2 regions of the Pseudoalteromonas sp. BMB genome follow, and region 1 is predicted to be linked to the other one. Evidence: riboswitches for the same ligand, from Rfam matches in the RefSeq annotation. Region 1 holds a riboswitch; the other holds the start of a gene.

Region 1 (12,509 bases):
TGCTAGTTGCTAAATTTGAGGGACAGTTTGTGGTGATAAAACCGCAATAAACAGAGAATTATTTTCAGCTTACCAAACAAATAAGCTCTGAGTGTTCAGAGCTTATTTGTATTCGAATGCGCTTAAAGAATATCAGTGAGCAGCACGCCAATACCAAGCCTTTGGGTATGTGTGTTGTAGTCTATTAAGCTTTCGCCGTAACCATTAAAGTATTGTGCGTAGCCGCGCAGTCTTCCCCAAATCGGGAATGACCAGTCTAGCTGAATTGCACCGCGATTATCACTGTTTAAGTTATTGCGCCACATAAAGCCAAACTCATGCTCCTCGTGGCGATACACCCCGCTAAACTCGAAATGACCTAAGTACTCATCGATGTTTGGATTGTCGTCTCCGCGTGGATCCAAGGCATCTTCTTTATCGTCTTCGGGTAAGCGATACCAAGGTTTAAAACTGAATACAAAGCCTCGGTTTTCCCAGATAAAATTCGCATAGATACGATTCCAAGAGCGGGAATTTGGTTGACTGCGACCGTTAGATTGGTGGGAAATCCCAAGTACAAAGGCCATCTCATCGCCCCAAAGCACGTTTTCATCATCTAAAAAGTTAATCCAAAAGATTTCTGGTTCATAGTTGGTTTCACGAAATGGCGAAGACACATCTTTGTTATACAGCTGCCAATACGATTGCAGCGTAAAAGCAAAATAGATTGCCTGATCTTTATCCGAAAAGTTTTTATAAATAGGCGCTTTTAAAGAGATTTGGTATTTGGCTTCAAAGTTGTCGATTGGCTCGCCGTCTTCATCGTCAATGGCATTTAGACCATCGAATGGTCTGCTGTTGACGTTGGTCATATAAGAAACTGGCAAAATATAGTTACGCTTATGTGGTGTTAATACATTACGGTTCTTTTCCGTTACACGTTCGCGCGCCATGCGTTTATCTAATTGGCTTAAGGTTTTATCTGCATCAGCCTCGGCACATTCGGTACGGACCTGCTCTATGGTTTTATCTTTATCTCCAGTTAATACCGCGTTTAGCACGCACTGTTTGACTAAATCGATTTCATCTTCCTGTTGGGCTTCTTGAGCGTAAAGTGGCAAGGTAAGCAAGGCCAAAGCCGGTATTGATAAGTGTGTAAGTTTCATCCTGTGTGCGCCGAGAGTAAGTACAATTGATTACATTATTAACCAATGATAATGAAAGGGAAATGAATCTCGAAGGTCAAAAATGTCAGAAAGAAAAATACGTACGCATAAGAAAAAGGTGGCGACTATCGCCGCCATACCTTAGTAAGTGTTAAGCTAAACAAGCAGCGCTTATTTGCTTTGACTTACTCTCACGCAATAAAAGTACTCGAGTTAAAGCGTTTCAACTTGAGTAAAGAAATTATAAAGCTCAGTGCCTTGATTCACACTAGCAGAGGCAAAATGCAAAATGGCGATGGCATCTTCGTCCAACTTGATCTCATTTAAGGGCGTTTCTGATAAATAGCGATCCATTCTGAGAATTTTGGCAATGGTCTGACCTGCCTTGATATGCTCTCCAAGCTTTGCCGTATATTCCACCATGCCACCCATTGGTGCATAAAAGGTGCGATAATTCTCTAGTCGACAGACGTAACGGGTGATATTTTTTGGCATAAAGTGCGCATCTTGAAAGGCCTGTTTATGGTTCAGGTAGCTCAAAATGCTATTAGCGTCATCCAGTGCTTCCGCTAAATCAATTTTTTCTTGAGAGCCAAGCTCAACCGTAAACGCTTCGGTTAATACTGGGATCTCTCGGCCTATAGCCCGATAGGCTTGCTGCAAGTTCCACCATGGACAAAAACTTGCTTCATCCATTGCACCATCAAAGTCACTTGGAATAAGTAACACATGCGGAATATCAAAATATCGAGCGCTGCCTTTTGCATACTCAGGACAATACAGGTGTTTTGCTGAAATTGGCCCCGTGTGAAGGTCTAAAACAATGTCAGCTTCATGAGCTAGACGTTGTAAATTCAAGGCGATGCGCTTACCCGTTGTCAACCTATCTAAGGGCCCATCAAGTAGCGCTTGGGTGTGCTCAACTAATCGTTGGCGAAATTGCTGAGTGATTTCTGTAATTGAAAGCGTCGGATTTTGCTCCACAAACTCGGTAACCAGCCCGGAATGGTTGATGTACATCCGATTCCAATTCGTGCCCGTAATTGGATCGAAACGACCTAAGGTAAACTCACCAGATTTCTGATTACAACCAATCGGGTTTGCGTAAGGCACTAAGGTGATGTCCGCTTTTAATGACAATTGCTTCAACTGTTCCAGCAGTTGATAAATCACTGCATTACCTTGCACTTCAGCGCCATGCATATTTGCTTGGATATACACCTTAGGCCCACTGCCATCACCTTTGATGCGATAGACCGGAATAGTTAAAGGCAAGCCGTTGGCAATTTCACCAACCTGAATATGTTGTTGTGTAATGGTATTCATGTTTACCTCAAATAACTTGAAGCGGGCTCTGCTTCACGGACACAGCTGATTTCTCCAGCTGAGATGATGTACTCAGCTGGGAGCTCATGACATAAAAAGAACGGCATACTTTCGGTGTAGCCGTAAGCGCCACACTGACTGAAAACAAGCCAATCGCCATCGGCACTGTCGCTTGGTAAGGCTAGGGTGCCTAATTTATCCAATGCTGTGCAAAGTGGGCCATGAATATGAAAGTCTGTGGCCTCCGCTTGAGACTGGCGTAACAATTCAGCGGGGAAAGCTTGTCCGGTAACCGCTGGACGCAGCAGGTGATTGACACCGCCTGCGACAATTAGTTGTAGTTCACCGTAGTTTTGCTTTTGTTCCACCACAGGGTTGAGATAAAAACCACATTCGCCAACCGCATAGCGGCCTAACTCCATCCATAATTCTTGCACTTGCGTGGCGGATTTTATCAATGCGAGCGCGCCTAATAATTTCTGCCAATCGAGAGAAGGGCTTTGCCTATCATAGGGAATACCAAGGCCGCCACCTAAGTCGAGTACCTTTAGAGTAATACCTAAATCAGCAGCGAGCTGAACTAAAGGTGCAACCATAGCCTGCCAAAGTTCTGCTAGCGTATCGCTACAGAGAATGTTCCCCCATTGGAAAATATGCAGTCCGACAAAGTCTAGATGGGTGTAGTCACTTAAAGTTAGGGCTTGCCACTGCTCTGCGCCAAGACCAAAAGGAGTCAGCATATTGCCACCAAGTGGATTGTGCTCTGCTTTATCAAAGCGTAATTGCACCCGCAGTAAAACTTCAAATTGAAGCTCAAACTCTTCGGCCACTTGATTTAACCAGCGTACTTGATTGTGGCTTTCTGCCACGAAAATACGTACGCCTTGTGTTGCAAAATGACGGATCTGCTTTAGCGATTTGGCAGGACCGGTGTTGAGCACGCGTTCAGCTGCGATCCCTTGAGATAACACCTGATCAAGCTCGCCGCTAGATGCCACATCAAAGTTAAACCCTGCGTTATCTAAGGTTTGAATGATATGTGATAACGGATTCGCTTTTACGGCATACCAAAGCTTAACGATTTGCTGATCAACTAAGGGCTTAACATGCGCACTTAGCTTATCTAAATCGTAGCAAAAGAAAGGCGTATCTTGTTGCTGGATCAATGCCTCAGCTGCAGTTCGCTGTGACGTGCTCAACCAAGTCATTAGCGTAGAACCTCTTCCAGCGCCAGTGATGCATCACTTTGTTCATCACGGTATTTTACGATAAGTGCGCATGACATACTTAATCCTTGCGCGCGTGCCCACTCACTTGAAGCTGGACGAGAGCCTGGGATCACTATCGCGTTTTCAGGGATGGCTTCACCTTTGTCAAGCAAGCGCTCGTTCACGCAATCATAGACTGGAATACTTGCTGAAAGGCGCACGCCCGGTGCTAATACGGCACCGCGTTTAACAACAACCCCTTCAACCAATACACAGCCTGCACCAATAAAGGCATCGTCTTCAACAACAACAGGACTTGCTCCAACTGGTTCTAATACACCACCCACTTGCACTGCTGCACTAAGGTGCACATTTTTACCAATTTGCGCGCAAGAACCAACCAACGCATGACTATCTACCATAGTACCTGAATCAATATAGGCACCAATGTTGACATAAGCCGGTGGCATAATAATTGTGCCGGCTGCGACGTAAGCGCCACGTCTTACACTGCTTCCGCCAGGGACCATACGAACGCCATCTTGTGCAGCAAATCCGCGTGGTGCTAAGTTATCTTTATCAACAAATCCACCTGGGAATTCCGTATTTACGCCATTTCTAAATGCTTCAAGGATCCCTTGTTTTACTTCTACGTTAGCATGCCAATGGCCTTGCTCATCCTGTGTTGCAGCACGTACTGTGCCATTTTCTAAATCGTTTAGTAGGGTTAACCAGCTCATGTTTACTGCCTTAGTTCCAAGATAAAATCGTTTTGTTCGCGCGAGTGATCGCATCGGTATGGGTGAGTTCCAAATGTGTCAGCGGCGGGCGCAAGTTTGGACTTGTGAGCTTCCCTTGCAAGTGCATTAACACTTTGACTGGTATGGGATTTGCCACTGCAAATAAGCTATTTGCAGCTTCTGACCAGGTGGTAAATAAATTAGGAGAGGTGCCGCTTAACGAGCGCCTTACAAATTCTGCGGTTTGCTGCGGCCATGCGTTTGCTGCAACAGACACCAGGCCCGTTGCACCTGCTTGTGCAAAGTAGGGCATTAAGCCATCGTCGCCGCTATAGATTGCGACATCAGGCGCTGCCTGACGAAATGCTTCAAAGGTGGCAATATCACCACTGGCTTCTTTTAGTGCCCACAGATTAGGGTGGCAAGCTAGTTCGCCGAGTAGTTCAGGGGCGATGGCAACGGCACTGCGACCGGGTACATTGTAGAGCATGCAAGGGTTGTGGCTCTCATCGAGTAGTGTGCTAAACCAATGCGCCAGACCAACTTTGCCGGGCTTTGCGTAGATTGGTGAGCCAAGTAAGAGTGCATGAATGGGCTGCGTATTACAAAAGCGCACCCATTGTGTTTGCTGCTCAAGATTACTACCGCCAACGGCAACCATTAGTGGTACGCTTGGGGCGAGCTGGCAAACAAACTCAACGATTTGTTGCTGTTCTTGTTGGGTAAGCGCAAGGCCTTCGCCGGTACTGCCTAGTAAAAGAATACCGTTACGAGCCTGCTCTTGATCGCGTACAAGCGTCGTTAATGCGCTAAAATCAACCTGATTTTCAGCATCAAAAGGCGTTACTAAAGCCGTCCACAACGGATAGTCAGATAAGTTGAATTGTGATTTCATCTCTACCGAACTTAAATCATGTTCGGAGTTAGGAGGGTGTCCAAACTTCGAACCGTTAAAATTCGAAGAGCAATGGACTTAAAAAGGATAAGGCAGCCAATGGCCTTATTTTTCTAAGACCAGAAGCTCTCCACCAAGTATGTTGGTGACAGTCGCTGGGATTCAGCCCAGTCGCCCGAAATGAGTATTAGCAAACAATAACTCAATTTCTCGGCGTATATTCCCCTCACTAAGCTGCAACGGAGTTTGCTCTCCTTCACTTAGTTACCTGAATAACGCACCTCTTCCAGCCCTTAATTTGACGCCGTGGCATCAAACTATCTAAATAGGGTGAACACGCATTGAAACATTTTGGCCGTCTAGGTGTCAAGTATCGGACTGTAAATAATACGATTGTTAACTACACTTAACATTGCAGCTGAGACAATGCTATGAGATGAAAAACAAAAATATGTCGTTAATAAATAAAGTTAAAAATCGTTATATCGGGGCATTACTTGCTATGGCTATATTGCTGTCGATGGCGATGGGGATTATGCAGTATTTACTGTATCAGCAGAGCCAAGACGCGCACGTAATTAATATTGCGGGTATGCAGCGGATGTTGTCCCAGCGCATCGCGCTTTTCAGTGCACAAGAGGATAAAAGAGACAGTGAGGAGCTTCGTCAAGCCATTGATAAATTTGAAAGTAATCATGAGTTTTTAACTAAAACAGAGGGGGGGGAGGCTATTTATCTGAATGAGGCGCTTGCTGCGCTTTACTACCAAGAGCCGGTGCAATTGGATTTGCAAAGTAATACTTTTGTCACTTTATCAAGGTCTCAGTTACAGCAATCCACTCCTCAATTAATGGAACAAATCTTTACTGCATCTCAGCATTTACTCCCCAACCTGAATGAGGCCGTTTCACTATTTGAGCAGCATGCGCGAAGTAAAACTGAGATGGTGAGGAAAATAGAATTGTTAATCTGGCTGCTTGGGCTATTGCTACTGTTTATAGAAGCGAAATTTGTATTTCGCCCAATGGCGCGAGAAATTGCTGAAGCACTTGATAAATTAGAGGCGGCAAGAAAGCTTGCTGACGATGCACTACACTCAAAATCACGATTTTTAGCACGTGTTAGTCACGAGCTAAGAACGCCGTTGCAGGCCATTCAGGGGTATTTAGATGAATATCTGAGAAACAAAGAAATCCAACACTTACAACATGTGAAAAGCGCAGCAAATCAACTGGATGTATTACTTTATTCGGTTCAAGACTTTAATAACCTTTCCGAGCAAGAAGTAGTAGTTGAGCGTCATCAAGTCGCATTGCGAGAAGTAATAAAATCAACCTGTATTGCCTTTCAACTAACCGCACACAAAAAATCTCTCGCTTTTAATTTGGCGTTGAGTAATGAGTTAGATGTGACTTGTTATTGTGATGGTAAGCGTGTTGGTTGGTTGATCAGTGAATTGGTCAATAACGCAATTAAATTTACTGAGCGTGGCAGCATTCAAGTATTTTCGGATTTGGTTGTAGATGAAGATACGCCATATTTAGAATTTGTTGTTGAAGATACTGGGCCTGGGTTCGACTATCAGCAGTTACGAGAAGCTGTGCATAGCGAGCATTTTCAAGGCACGCAGTTAGGGCTGAAGCGTTGCCAATTACTCACCTCTGCGCTTGGGGGACGATTAGATTTTATTGCGAGGGAGCCAACAGGTACAAGAGCAACCCTGAGAGTCCCCATTGAAATTGACAACAAACAGACACTGGCTCGTAAAATAGAGCCGGTGTCAGCTCGCATTTTACTGGTGGAAGATAATTTACTAAATGCGCGCGTGATTGAAAAAATGCTTCAGCCCATAGCCAAATTGGTAACGCATGTCGAACATGGTGAAGGTGCCCTTGAAGTATATGAGGTGGGTAAGTTTGATATCGTGCTAATGGATTTAAATATGCCTGTGATGGATGGCTTTGAAGCCACTGAGCGTTTGAGGGCGCTCGATCCGACCGTGCCTATTTTGGTCGTGACCGCAAATACTAATGCGGAGGATCTGGATAAGGTCTACGCACTTGGCGCAACGGCTCATTTGTATAAGCCGTTGCAACCGGATGTGCTGCATAGCAAAGTGGCGCTATTACTGAATGAGTGTCGAGACTTAGTCTCGTCTTAAACGAATATTTCCAACCCCGACTTCTGCATCGATGGAATACTGGCCTTGACCACGATAGTCTGTTGTCGAGCCAACCATACTCTTTTCGGAAGTTTCTACGTTGCCAAAACCTGATATTGCCGTTTTACCAACACCTGAATCTAAAGACACCTTTTTGAAATCGGTGGCGGTAGTCTCAATTTTAATTTTGCCTACGCCTACCTCTAAATCAGCAGAGTTATTAAGATCTTGAATATCAATTTTGCCAACACCAACCTCAACATCTAAGGCCAAATTAACAGGCACCTTAACTTGCCAAGATAGTTCATAATCATCCGAATTGATCTCGAGTGATAATTTATCTCCTGATGTGTTGCTGTTTAGGGTCGCTTCACTCACATCTGGTTTACCAAACCAACTGTCTGACTCTTTAGGTTCAACCAAAATTTCGACCTCTATGGTGCTGCCGTTGTAAGTTTGTAGATCGATTTTACCTACGGCAATATCCACTTCTAACTCGGCTAGGCTATTGCTTGGGAATGATGCTGTAATGGTTTTTGAATCTTTTGCCTGTGCAGTCATTGCCGCTGCACTTAATGCTAAAACTAACGCTAACTTTTTCATTATTTTTTACCTTCAACGAGAGTGTTTGAAAGGTAAGTCGCAAATAAAAATGAAAAGGTTTAAAAAAGATTTTTATTTTTTAGGGCGTGTTGATGGAAGTACCTGTTTAACACGCCCACAAAGTAAACTACTTACCTCTTAGCATGGTAGCGCTGAGCGTTATAGTCGGGTGACTGAATAACCATTGTTTTTAAGTTGCTCAACAAGGCCATATTTTTCAACAAGATGTAATGCACCAACGGCAATAAACGTTGATTCATTAGGGAGCTGTTTTTTAAGCACTTGCACCCAGTTATTATTGCGTTCGATGATCATCAGTTGCTCGGCTAATTTGCCATATTTATCATCCGAAAAACTTACCTGATAGTAATGTGATAACTTTTCTAAATCGCCGCTTCGCCATGCGGAAACTAAATCCAAGAAGTAGGTATTCAAATCAGACATCTGTGCAAATGTTTCCTTGAGCATGGCGTCACTATGAATACTCAGCTGACTGAACATTTCAAGCTGATATTCTAAGGTTTCAAATTCACCAACTGGGATCTTCTTTTCGTTTGCATAGGCTATTACTTGTTTATCGATGCCATTAGTATCGGTAAATCCGAGCTTTTGATATTCCAGTTGTAGCATAGTTACCATCACGGCCCATGGTGCGTAGCGTTCAAATAAGGCGATATCTATTTGCTTTTTGGAAAAGTAATCTTGTAGCTTCTGATAGACTTCTGCAGAGAGCTGATCTTTTAGTGTTTGGTTGTTTTTTAACAACATAAATGGCATGGAGCGCTGTTGGATCGCAAACGGAGAAAGCGCCTCTAAGTTCACTTCAACCATGACTTTATCACTGCTCGCAATGGCGCTTTTTACCTTGGCTGGTAAACCTTGCATTTGTTTGTCACCGACGTGGACGGTACCAAATAAGTACGACGTTTTGTTGCCCTTTTCTATTTTCCACAGGCCAACTTCTGCGTTGGCGAGATTACTGAAAAGGCTTAAGCAAAGATAAATAAATAACAATGGTGAACATACTTTAACCATAGTAATGATCCCTGTTGGTTTTAAAGGGTCAGTCTGCGATATCGAAATGTGAATGTCACTAAAAAATGAAGTGCGCTTAGGCGGTAGAAAAAATTTCATATAGGCAAATCGAGAAAGTAAATTTTTCGTTATATCGAAATTGAACCAATAGAAAATTCGCATTTTAAAATGTGTGGTTGTTTTAATTCTTTAGTTTGTGATTTTTTGGTTTTTTTATGCAATAAACTCAGGTTTTTAATTTTAAATAGCATAGTTTTTTGTGTTGACTTCAGTGTGCAAGGCGCGGTATTAATAGAAAAAGAGGCAGCACAGTACTTACACTGAATGATTGCCAAGTTTAAATTTACGGAATTCAAGCAATGTTACTAACAGCAACTTTACTAGTCGTGATTATCAACGTGGTGATTATTATTACCGCGGGGGCTAGTTAGTGCTGTAAGAAAAGTATCAGCATAAACGCCCCCCGCACCAAAAGGTTCGGGGGGCGTTTTCGTTTTAGGGCATAAAAAAGGCAACTGAGAGCAGATCATGAGCAATCCAACAACCGGCGCACAACTTGTTATCAAGGTGCTAGAAGAGCAAGGCGTTAAACACGTATTTGGTTACCCAGGTGGTGCCATCATGCCCATTTATGACGCTTTGTATGGCGCGCCAGTTAAGCATTATTTGACTCGTCATGAGCAAGGTGCTGGTTTTGCTGCTGTTGGGTATGCTCGCAGTACAGGTAAGCTTGGGGTTTGTTTCGCCACTTCTGGACCCGGCGCGACGAATCTTATCACCGCACTTGCTGATGCCATGATGGATTCAGTTCCGCTACTGGCTATCACTGGACAAGTACCGACCGCTGCCATCGGTTCGGATGCCTTTCAAGAGGTGGATGTACTGGGCATGTCTTTGTCATGTACTAAGCACAGCTACATGGTTGAGCGAGCGGAAGACTTGGCTGAGATATTACAAGAAGCCATGTACTTAGCGCAGTCTGGGCGACCTGGTCCGGTGTTGGTCGATATTCCCAAAGATATCCAGTTAGCTAAAGTACCTTTTCATCCTTTTGCTGCGCCACAAGACGAACAGCCGAGGGTTTCGCAAACTGAAGTAGCAAAAGCCAATCAATTATTATGTGACGCTAAACGACCTGTTGCTTACATTGGCGGCGGCGTGCAAAGCGCCGATGCGCAGTCACAGCTGATGCAATTTTTAGAAAAGACCCATATGCCGGCCGTATCGACGCTAAAAGCTTTGGGCAGCGTAACCCCAGATTATGATTATGACTTAGGAATGCTCGGTATGCATGGTACTCAAGCGGCGAATCTGGCGGTTCAGCAATGCGACTTGCTGGTATGTATTGGGGCGCGATTTGATGACCGTGTTACAGGGAATTTGGCAAAGTTTGCTGCAGGGGCGAAGGTGATCCATTTAGATATCGACCCTGCAGAAGTGGGTAAACGAAAACCCGCGGCCGCTTCGCTTATTGCAGACTTAAAACAGTCATTGCCGCAACTTGAATGTGTGGTTACGAATACCGAATGGCTAGAGACCATCGAAGCACTGCAACGTCAACATGCGTGGCGTTATGACTACCCTGGCGAAAAAGTATTTGCACCGTATTTGTTAAATCAACTGAGCCAAAAGCTACCCAATACAGCGGTAGTATGCTGCGATGTAGGCCAACATCAAATGTGGGTGGCACAGCACATGAAATTCACTCATCCAAGCAATCACTTAAGTAGTGGCGGTGCAGGCACGATGGGATTTGGCTTACCAGCTGCAATTGGTGCACAGATAGCACGTCCAGATAACACAGTGATCACAGTATCTGGTGATGGCTCCATCATGATGAATATTCAAGAGTTGGCAACCATCCGCCGTAATAACCTGCCAGTTAAAATATTAATATTAGACAACCAAAGGCTGGGTATGGTGAGACAGTGGCAGCAACTCTTTTTTGACGGTCGTTACAGTGAAACCGACCTGTCAGACAATCCAGATTTTGTCTCTTTGGCTGCCGTGTTCGGTATTCCTGGACAGACAATTACTCATGCGAACCAAGTAGATGACGCCGTTGACGCCATAGTGAATGCGCAAGGGCCCTATATTTTACATGCTTGTATCGACGATAAAGAAAACGTATGGCCGCTTGTTCCACCTGGTGCTGCCAATGATGAAATGATGACGGAGAGCCTTTCATGAAACACCATTTAACCGTTGCAGTAAAACAACAGAGCATCGCAGTGGAGCGCTTTTTACGCGTAGCCAGACATCGCGGATTTCGCTTAACGAATTTGGAATTACAAGGTCAAGATGACTTATTCCACGTCAAAATGACCGTAGATAGTGAGAAACCTATCTATTTATTAACCTCACAACTGAGTAAGCTAGTAGAAGTGCAAGCGGTTGACTTGCATACACTACAGAAACAGGCAATTTAGAAGAATTAAGGTAGTTAACAATGACACAAACATCAGAAGTAATTTGGCATAACGGTGAAATGGTTCCTTATTTTCAAGCGACCACCCATGTGCTTAGTCATGCTTTACATTATGGCAGCTCAGTTTTTGAAGGGATCCGTGCTTACGATACGCCAAATGGTCCAGCTGTTTTCCGCTTAACCGATCATATTCAGCGTCTCTTTGATTCCGCGAAGATCTACCGTATGGAAATTCCTTTTACTAAAGAGGAAGTAATCGCGGCGTGTAAAGAGACAATCCGCGCAAATGACTTTACCAATGCTTACCTTCGTCCATTTGCATTTTTGGGTCATGTAGGTCTTGGTTTAAACCCGAAATCGCACCGTGCAGACATGACAGTCGCTGCGATGGAGTGGGGTGCATACCTTGGTGAAGAAGGCTTAGCGCAAGGTGTTGATGTGTGTGTTTCTTCTTGGAGTCGCCTCGCACCAAATACCATGCCTACTGCGGCTAAAGCGGGTGGTAACTATTTATCTTCACAGCTTATTTCTGGTGAGGCGAAGCGTAATGGTTATGTTGAAGGGATCGCGCTTGATGTTAATGGTTACCTGAGCGAAGGTGCTGGTGAGAACTTATTTGTTGTGAAAAAAGGCGTGCTTTATACCCCGCCAACCACAGCTTGTATTCTACCTGGTCTTACGCGCGACACTATCATCCATTTGGCAAAAAAACGCGGTTATGAAGTACGTGAAGAGCCAATCGCTCGTGAAGCGCTTTATCTTGCTGATGAGTTCTTTATGGTTGGTACCGCAGCGGAAGTAGTACCTGTTCGCAGCGTAGACAAGATTACCGTGGGTAATGGTGGTAGAGGTCCAATTACGGAAGAGTTACAGCAGGCCTATTTCGCTTTGGTTAAAGGTCAAGCTGATGACGAAAATGGCTGGTTAGAATACGTAAACGAATAATTTTATTGGAATCGGGGCCAAGC
Region 2 (3,920 bases), on a different contig from region 1:
CATGACAAAACTCGCCAAGTTCGTCCAAACAAGCTTGTTCTAACTCTGGTCGAGAAGCATTCGGCGCATTATCTAGCGTAAGCGCGACACTAATTTCCGAAGTCGTTACCAAGTCAACCGATATATTGTAATTACTTAAAATGGTGAAGATACGAGCCAAAAAGCCGCTTGCAAGAAGCATTTCAGGGCTCTTTAGCGTCAATAGTATTTGGTTTTTACGTTGTGTCACTGCGCGAATGCCTGCTTGCGCCGTTTTCTCTTTTTCAATCCAAGTGCCACCCGCTTGCGGATCACGGCTTGAACCAACAAATACTGAAATACCTTTACGACTCGCTGGCAATATAGTTGCGGGATGTAACACCTTGGCACCAAATGTCGCCATTTCGGCCGCTTCATCAAAACTCAAACGAGGAATAGGTCTAGCCTTTACACACAAACGCGGATCGGTACTGAAAATACCAACAACATCGGTCCAAATATGCACACTTGACGCGTCAATTGCCTCTGCTAACAATGCAGCACTATAATCAGAACCGCCACGGCCAAGCGTGGTCGTCTGGCCGTATTGGTCACTACCAATAAACCCTTGCGTCACCTGCACTGTGTCGCCAAGTAGCGCGACCAAATTGGTTTGCGCAGCTTCACGCGTAGCTGCAACATTTGGATTCGCTTTTCCAAACTGGTTATCTGTTTTAAGCACTTTACGCACATCAAAGCGCGACGCCTGAACCTGATTATTCCGTAGTATTTGGGTAAACAAATAAGAAGAAAAACGCTCGCCAAAGCTCAACATTTCATCGCATTGCTGTCTGCTAAGTGCTGGTAAACTCGCAAGGCTTTCAAATTCACTGAAAGTTTGCTTGTAACCCTCTGCAAGATCAGCATCCAAAGACACTTGATCGATAATCGCTTGCTGTATGTTTTCAACCGCTGCAACAACTGCTTTGCGCCCGGCTTCATCTTCCTTTTGTTGGGTTAGCGTCACCAGGTGATTGGTTACGCCAGCACATGCACTCACAACGACCACTCGAACATTTGGGTTGTCACGAACAATGTGGGCACAACGAGACATAGCTTCAAAGTCAGCGACACTGGTACCGCCAAATTTGGCTACAACATACTGCGAATTCATTTTCTCTCCTCTCGACTGTTGGCACAGTCAAATTTTATAAGGAGAACTCGGCATGGGATTTCTAGAAAGACGAACGCTTGAAATGACCTTTGCCAGAAGCTCTCCACCAATACGGTGACAGTTCCGAGGATTCAGCCTCGTAAACCGAAGAATCGTTGCGACGAGCAACTTTTCTCCTCGGCGAATACTTCCCTCACTAGTGGTCATTGGTCTCGTCACCTCACACTAACTACCTAAGCATCGCGCCTCTTCTGTTTATTTTGCCTTTGTTAATCTGAATAAAAGCAAAATAAAAGCCCGCAATCAATGCGGGCGATGTAAGAAAATTATCTTTTAGCCGTCTAGGTGTCAAGTTATTTATGAAAAACTTATCCCAAAGCGGTAAAAAATTAAATCCATTGGTCTTAAATAAGCTGACCCGCGAAATACGCACCACTATATCCAATGGTATATGCGATAAGCAGGTAGATACTCATTTTAAGATAGCTTGAGAAAGTTAAGGCTTTAACCTTACTCATTGCAATGATCCCTGCTGCAGAACCAATGATAAGCATAGAGCCACCAACGCCAGTCGCATAAGTAAAGGTTAGCCATTGCGCTGGAGTCATCGTAATGTCTGCTTTTAATAGCGCAGCCGTCAACGGCACGTTATCTACCGCCGCACTCATTAAACCGACCAAGTAATTTGCGTACTCCGGTGCAAGATGCAGATATAAATCGGTAAACTTAGACAGTACACCGACCTCTTTCAACGCACCAACTAATAACAGCACACCCACAAAGAACAATAAGGTGTCGTATTCAATTTCACGGATATAGTCGATGATTTTCTTATTAACGTCTTTCTTGCGCATCAAGAATTGCGCCATTAAGAACATCAAAGACAAGCCAAATAAGAAAGTTAGCATCGGCGGTACGTGGTATTGCACGCTTAAGAATAACGTAGCAAAAATGGTTGATAAGAAGATGAGTGCAATGGTGATATCAGTCTTTTCAATTCTGCGTAATTCAGCCTTTTCAAAGGTGATCTTATCATTCATGCCGATTGATAGCATCGCAGCTAAGATAAATACGCTAAAAATAGAAGGGGCAATTAGTAAAAGCAGATCAGGGATAGTCACTTTATCGGCTAGAAATATCATCAAGGTGGTTACATCACCGGTGATCAATGATACCCCACCGGAGTTAACACTGAAGATGATTAACGTCGCATATCTAATTAGCTTTTTCGGGTCTAATTTCAAAGACATGACTACAGCTAATGAAATAAGCGTCGCGGTGATGTTATCCGATATTGACGAAAATACGAATGCAAAAGCACCGACCAAAAACATTAGCTTGCGTTCGCTAATATGGGTTGGCATGATCCGGTGAACAATATTTTGGATAAACCCTTTTGAGTTCAAGTAGGCCACAAACGTCATGGCAGCCATTAAGAACAGCCAAAGTGTCGCGATTTCCAAAATGTTATGGTCTAGCTCAATTTGTACAATTTCTGGGCTTTGACCATGAATTGGAGAGATAAAGGCGATAATCCAACATAAAGTACCAAAAAAAAGCGTTGTTTTGGCCTTGTTTACGTGAATAATATCTTCTATAACGATGAGTATAAAAGCGATGGCGATCAGGGTTAGAATAATGGGCGTGACCATAATGCGTAAACAACCTGTAATTAAATGTAACAAGGGGTGGGTTCGTTTTCGCGGCGGATTCTAGCACCATCACAGTCCCCATGCTACGTACGATAAACATTTTGTGACAAATTGATGAAGTAGCGATGTAACTTAGCTACTACACACTGGAAAGTTATGATCCCAGCAAAAAAATTATTAAATACGATAAATGAACACTGGAGCGTACTCGAGCTACTTTTTAAACGATTTAAGCTCGCAGATTTCAGTCTAAAAGATGTACAAAACATCCTAAAACAGAAAAACCCTAGCTGGTCGAGTGAACGAATTTATAAAGAAACCAATCGATTACTCCAACAAGAAATTATTATCCCTTTAGCTAAATCTTCACAGTTAGAAATCAACCGTGCAATCGCTGACTTCGCCAGCTTTCTTTTACAAGAAGAGAGTCTTGGTTTAGCGGAAGAGATCACGGTGCTGGTAAAAGACTTAGAAAGATTAGGTAATCGCATCGCACAAGCTGGTGAAGAGGCGGACTACTCTGAGCTACGCCGTTTTAGCCGCATTATGGACGAACGAGTTCGTAAAATTGTTAAGCTGTTCGAGCATAACGAAAGCGCTATCATGAACTTGGTTGAACAAGCAAAGTCTGACACCTCAACGCTGTCTCTTGGCATGAGATATAAAGCGGTATTGGAAGCGTTTGACGAATATATCGAACCTATGCTGGAAATGGTCGATATTCATGGCCCTTTCCAACGTTGCTTTGATCAAATAGAGCTTCAGGTCAGTGAACAAATTGACGAAATTGAACAATTAGGTCGTGGCGCTGCAGACAAACGTATGCTGGAGCAGCTCAGAACACGCATTTTAGATATGCACCTCATTGGTAGAGAAAGTCTAAGCCGCAGCGCCGACCTACTTATGCCGTTACGAGAAGAGCTACGCCGCAATACACTCATTACACGCCAAGCCTCTAAAGTCCTTGGACAAATTAGAAAGCGCGGCGTTGACCGTTTACTCTCACCAGTTCAACCTGAATTTGTGTCAGACATTCAACGTTTTAACCTCGGGCAAAAGCGTCACATGGTCGCTTATATGGCAAGTCTCGTTGAGTTTGAGCATGAAGAATATCAGCTGCCCGATCACGACGATGT

The links. Region 1 has a riboswitch for lysine ahead of dapA (4-hydroxy-tetrahydrodipicolinate synthase). Riboswitches for the same ligand answer to the same signal wherever they lie in the genome.
Region 2: linked by a shared signal. The riboswitch ahead of lysC (lysine-sensitive aspartokinase 3) and the one ahead of dapA (4-hydroxy-tetrahydrodipicolinate synthase) in region 1 are both predicted to bind lysine.

The regions. Positions count from the first base shown of each region.
Region 1 is NZ_MBQA01000024.1:75,131-87,639, reverse strand. It holds gene BB427_RS02595 (bifunctional GNAT family N-acetyltransferase/hotdog fold thioesterase) at 1-50, shown strand, start outside; gene BB427_RS02590 (phospholipase A) at 123-1,145, opposite strand; gene BB427_RS02585 (succinylglutamate desuccinylase/aspartoacylase family protein) at 1,359-2,471, opposite strand; gene BB427_RS02580 (PLP-dependent decarboxylase) at 2,474-3,679, opposite strand; gene BB427_RS02575 (2,3,4,5-tetrahydropyridine-2,6-dicarboxylate N-succinyltransferase) at 3,679-4,419, opposite strand; gene dapA (4-hydroxy-tetrahydrodipicolinate synthase) at 4,430-5,314, opposite strand; lysine riboswitch at 5,430-5,608, opposite strand; gene BB427_RS02565 (response regulator) at 5,751-7,475, shown strand; gene BB427_RS02560 (hypothetical protein) at 7,461-8,078, opposite strand; gene BB427_RS02555 (TraB/GumN family protein) at 8,238-9,113, opposite strand; gene ilvG (acetolactate synthase 2 catalytic subunit) at 9,642-11,303, shown strand; gene ilvM (acetolactate synthase 2 small subunit) at 11,300-11,542, shown strand; gene BB427_RS02540 (branched-chain amino acid transaminase) at 11,563-12,486, shown strand.
Region 2 is NZ_MBQA01000213.1:20,864-24,783, forward strand. It holds gene lysC (lysine-sensitive aspartokinase 3) at 1-1,132, opposite strand, end outside; lysine riboswitch at 1,221-1,391, opposite strand; gene nhaD (sodium:proton antiporter NhaD) at 1,537-2,784, opposite strand; gene BB427_RS22415 (hypothetical protein) at 2,941-3,920, shown strand, end outside.